Regions from separate parts of the Lysinibacillus sp. ACHW1.5 genome, predicted to be linked through region 1. Evidence: predicted binding sites of a transcription regulator. Region 1 holds the regulator's gene; the other holds the start of a gene.

Evidence for each region. The regulator LexA, encoded in region 1, represses DNA repair genes until DNA is damaged. The targets are predictions, from matches to a motif close to CGAACATATGTTCG.
Region 2: the regulator LexA is predicted to act here: its motif matches at 1,033-1,046, upstream of uvrB (excinuclease ABC subunit UvrB).

Annotation. Positions count from the first base shown of each region.
Region 1 covers NZ_CP091777.1:1,217,170-1,219,381, forward strand. The annotation lists gene L6W14_RS05650 (gamma-glutamyl-gamma-aminobutyrate hydrolase family protein) at 1-552, shown strand, start outside; gene lexA (transcriptional repressor LexA) at 659-1,276, opposite strand; gene L6W14_RS05660 (cell division suppressor protein YneA) at 1,443-1,757, shown strand; gene L6W14_RS05665 (YneB family resolvase-like protein) at 1,754-2,212, shown strand, end outside.
Region 2 covers NZ_CP091777.1:700,321-702,532, reverse strand. The annotation lists gene uvrB (excinuclease ABC subunit UvrB) at 1-959, opposite strand, end outside; gene L6W14_RS03225 (IDEAL domain-containing protein) at 1,410-1,658, opposite strand; gene L6W14_RS03220 (competence protein ComK) at 1,886-2,212, shown strand, end outside.

The DNA.
Region 1 (2,212 bases):
TCTGGTGGTCATGATGTGCACCCATTTCTATTCGGGGCTGAGCCTTCATTAAAACTTGGAAAAATTCATCCAGCGCGAGATACGGTCGAGTTAGCATTAATTGAAGCCGCATTCCAACGGAAGATGCCTATTTTCGGGATCTGTCGAGGAATTCAAATATTAAATGTTGCTTTAGGCGGTACTTTATATCAGGATATTGATAGTGATCATTTTAGCACTAAATTACTTCAACATATGCAGCAATCAGGTCGAGCTGTAGCTACCCATTCTGTTCAGGTTATTGCTGACAATCTATTAGCGACTATCGTTGAACAAGAGAAGATTGCAGTGAATTCATTTCATCATCAAGCGGTGAATGTGTTAGCAGAAAAATTAAAAGTAGCAGCAAAATCCAGCGACGGTATTATCGAAGCGGTAGTTCATGAGGAGATGCCATTTTGCTTAGCTGTTCAGTGGCATCCTGAGGAACTAGCCATAGCAGGAGATGAGAGTGCTCAAAAGCTATTTTCAGCCTTTATTGAAGCGAGCTTAAAATTTAAGAAGGAAGCTTAGAAGGGGCATTATACAAAGAATCCAATCGTATATGGATTCTTTTTTGCGTAAAAAAGAGGATACATGCTCTTAGAAGGAACATAATCCTCAAAACCTGCTTTAATCGTTAATGTACACGTCTGTAAAGACCTACAACTTGTCCTAAAATAGAAACTTGATCGACAATAATAGGTTCCATAGAAGAATTTTCAGGTTGTAAACGGAAATGGTTTTTCTCTTTAAAGAAACGTTTTACAGTTGCTTCATCCTCAGCTGTCATAGCTACAACAATATCCCCATTATTAGCTGTTGCCTTTTGTTTGACAATGACTAAATCTCCATCTAAAATCCCAGCTTCAATCATTGATTCCCCCATGATTTCTAGCATGAACAATTGATCTTCACTTGTGCCATACGTATCGGGTAATGGGAAGTATTCTTCAATATTTTCAATTGCTGTAATTGGAGAACCAGCTGTAACCTTCCCGACAAGTGGGACATGGATCACCTGTTGCTTTTGAATGGATTCTTCAGGCTCTAAAATTTCAATTGCGCGTGGCTTTGTTGGATCTCGACGAATAAAGCCTTTTTGTTCTAATCGAGCTAAATGTCCATGAACAGTTGAACTGGAAGCAAGTCCAACTGCTTCACCAATTTCACGTACTGATGGTGGATATCCTTTAGCTCGTACCTCTTCCTTAATGAAAGCTAAAATGTCCTCTTGTCTTTTCGAAACTTTTTTCATGAGTGCTCACCTCTTTTTTCTAATATCATTCTTCTTATTTGATAGTATAACAGAATGCGAACATGTATGCAAACATAGGTTCGAAAAGTGTTTGACAAAAACGTTTGTTCGCTTTATTATGGGAACATACATTCCGAACAAACATTCTTAAAAAGGGGTAATGATTATGACATGGTTGAAGAAAAACACACATATCTCAATTTTAATAGGAGCTTGTTTACTATTTGCAGCATACCTTTACATTACTGATCCAGGAAAAGTTAGTTACGCAGAAATTCAAATTGAACATGGAGATAGCTTGTGGTCGTTAGCTGAGCAATATCGTGGTAAAATGAGTACTGATGATTGGATAAAGCTTGTAAAAACGGAAAATGAACTAGCAGATATTAAAATTGTAGCGGGAAAATCTCTAGTTATTCCTGTAGTGAGTGATCAAGCCAGTCCCATCAATACTATCGAAATTGCGAGAAATGAACAATGATAAATAATCAACTATCGGCTGTTGTCTATTGTCGCGTAAGTACTGAAAAAGAAACACAAAGCTCCTCATTAGAGCGCCAGCAGGAAGAGTTGCTGCGCTATGCTAAAGAGCAAGGCTATGCGGTGAAGGGCGTGTTTAAAGATCAACATAGTGGCTATGATGTAGAACGTGAAGGCTTACTAGAAATGCTTGATTTTATAAAAGATAAGAACATTAATGCTCTTTTTGTCCAAGATGAAACTCGTTTAGGACGAGGCAATGCAAGGATGGCTGTATTACATTTATTACAAAAGTCAGCAACTGACGTTTTTTCGATGCGTGATGCAGGCCCAGTTCAATTAAATGAAATGGATACGATGCTGCTTGAAATTTTAGCGATTGTAGAGGAGTATCAGCGTAGAATCCATAATGCTAAAATTCGACGAGGTATGCGACGTGCTGTAGAAAACGGCTAT
Region 2 (2,212 bases), 520 kb from region 1:
GTGGCACCTGCTTCACGCAATGTTAAATGACGTGAATAGTTTTCAATCCCAGAGCAAAAGCCCATTTCACGCATCATCTCTAAATCATACCGTGTACGTTGTTCTAAACGTTGTGCCTCTAGTAATTTATCTTCTGCACGTAATAAAGCAAGTCGTTCCTCTAATTCTTTTTCAATGTTTTCAATCGCTTTACGCATTTTCTCTTCTCGTGTAACGAAGTGGGATGCAGGGAAAATAGCAACATGCTCTCGATCCGATAAAATCTCTCCCGTTAGTGCATCTACCTCACGGATACGATCGATTTCATCCCCAAAAAATTCCACACGAATACAATGCTCATCACGAGAGGCTGGGAAGATTTCCACTACATCTCCACGTACCCGAAATGTTCCGCGTGTAAAACTAACATCATTTCGCTCATACTGAACGTCTACAAGCTTGCGTAATAGCTGATTACGTTCAATTTCCATACCTGTACGAATGGAAACAACCATTTCTCGATATTCTTCGGGAGAACCTAAACCATAAATGCAGGACACAGATGCAATAATAATGACATCCTCACGCTCAAACAATGCAGAGGTAGCAGAGTGACGCAGCTTATCAATTTCATCGTTAATACTAGAGTCTTTTTCTATATAGGTATCTGTTTGCGGTACATAAGCTTCTGGTTGGTAGTAATCATAGTAGCTGACAAAATATTCTACGGCGTTATTCGGGAAGAACTCTTTAAATTCACTATATAACTGGCCAGCTAGTGTTTTATTGTGTGCCATGATTAGTGTTGGTTTTTTAACTTGCTGGATGACATTCGAGATGGTAAATGTCTTACCTGTTCCAGTAGCACCAAGCAATGTTTGATGACGTTTGCCTGCTTTCACACCCTCCACTAATTCCGCAATGGCCTGTGGCTGATCCCCGTTAGGCTGATATGGCGCTTGTAAATCAAATGATTGCACTCATGTCCACGTCCTTTCCTTCCAATTTGTACATATATTTTAGCATAGCAATATTAAAATTTCGAACATTTAACGAACGAATGTTTGTAAAATTTTTTTTCATCTCTAAAATTTTTATTACATAATAATAAGGTCCATTTAACTTGTTACTCTTATAATAGCCGTTTTATTAGATTTTCAAGCTTCATCGATGGATGGGATTTCCTTTTTGCTTCATGTGTAGCTCATACTCTCTCAGGAGCCTGGCTCTCCTCCTTTTATGAGCGGATTCTACTTTATCGGAGCGCTCTCACTTTTTTATAAACAGAGGCTCAAACTTTTTGAATGACTTTCCTCATTCTATAAGCAAAACCACTTCTTCTAGCCAACACATACACTCTTTACTTCCACTGCAACTATTTTCAAAAGCAAAAAAACCCCACTCTCCAATAGATATGGAGAGCGGGTTCGTCAATATGATTCTTCTTCTGTTTGGAGTAAGGAAGTTAGTTCGGATGCGTATTGATAAAATGCGTTTTCATCTTTTTCATCGAGTGCTCTATCTATCAGAACCATGAGCTGCTCTTGCCGATGCATACGCTGGATACGATTTAAAAATAAATCTAAATAAATCTCGTTTAATAATTTCTCTGCCTCATCAACTTTTTTCGACTGACCAACGGCTTTCAGAAAATCGGTATACGAATAATATTTATCCAACGATCTCACCTCGATCCTTTTCTAAATTATATGAAAATTGAAATTAAAAAGCAATGCTTACGATTCGAAAATATCTTAGATTAGCTATTAATCAATTGATATTTAGAGCAAATTCTCTAGGCATTTCGTGCTTTTATGAACGATTTTCAACTATTTCATCCAATTTAAGAAAGTCATATTTTGTTTTACACTACCGTTATCACTAGAAAAAAGGAGGCACTCCCTATATGACAACTAACTTTGTAAACGGCTACTTAATGTCATTCAATACTTATTTGCTGCAACCTATTCAGCATGACTCCAAAGTCTTCACGCATGTGATTGATAAGCATAATGAGCTGATTGTTACACGCAAACCGATGCATGTCCTTCGAAAATCCTGTCTCTCATTAGGATCTACCTATGAAGCCGCAAAACAATCGGCTAAACGTTTTTTCGGCAATCAACACAAGCTACCAATCGTCGTGGCCTTTGATTATGGTTATCCCTGTATTTTTCTGCCAACTTATTCTCCCAGCTCCATTCATAATATATGGATAGGGCTTCATGCAATT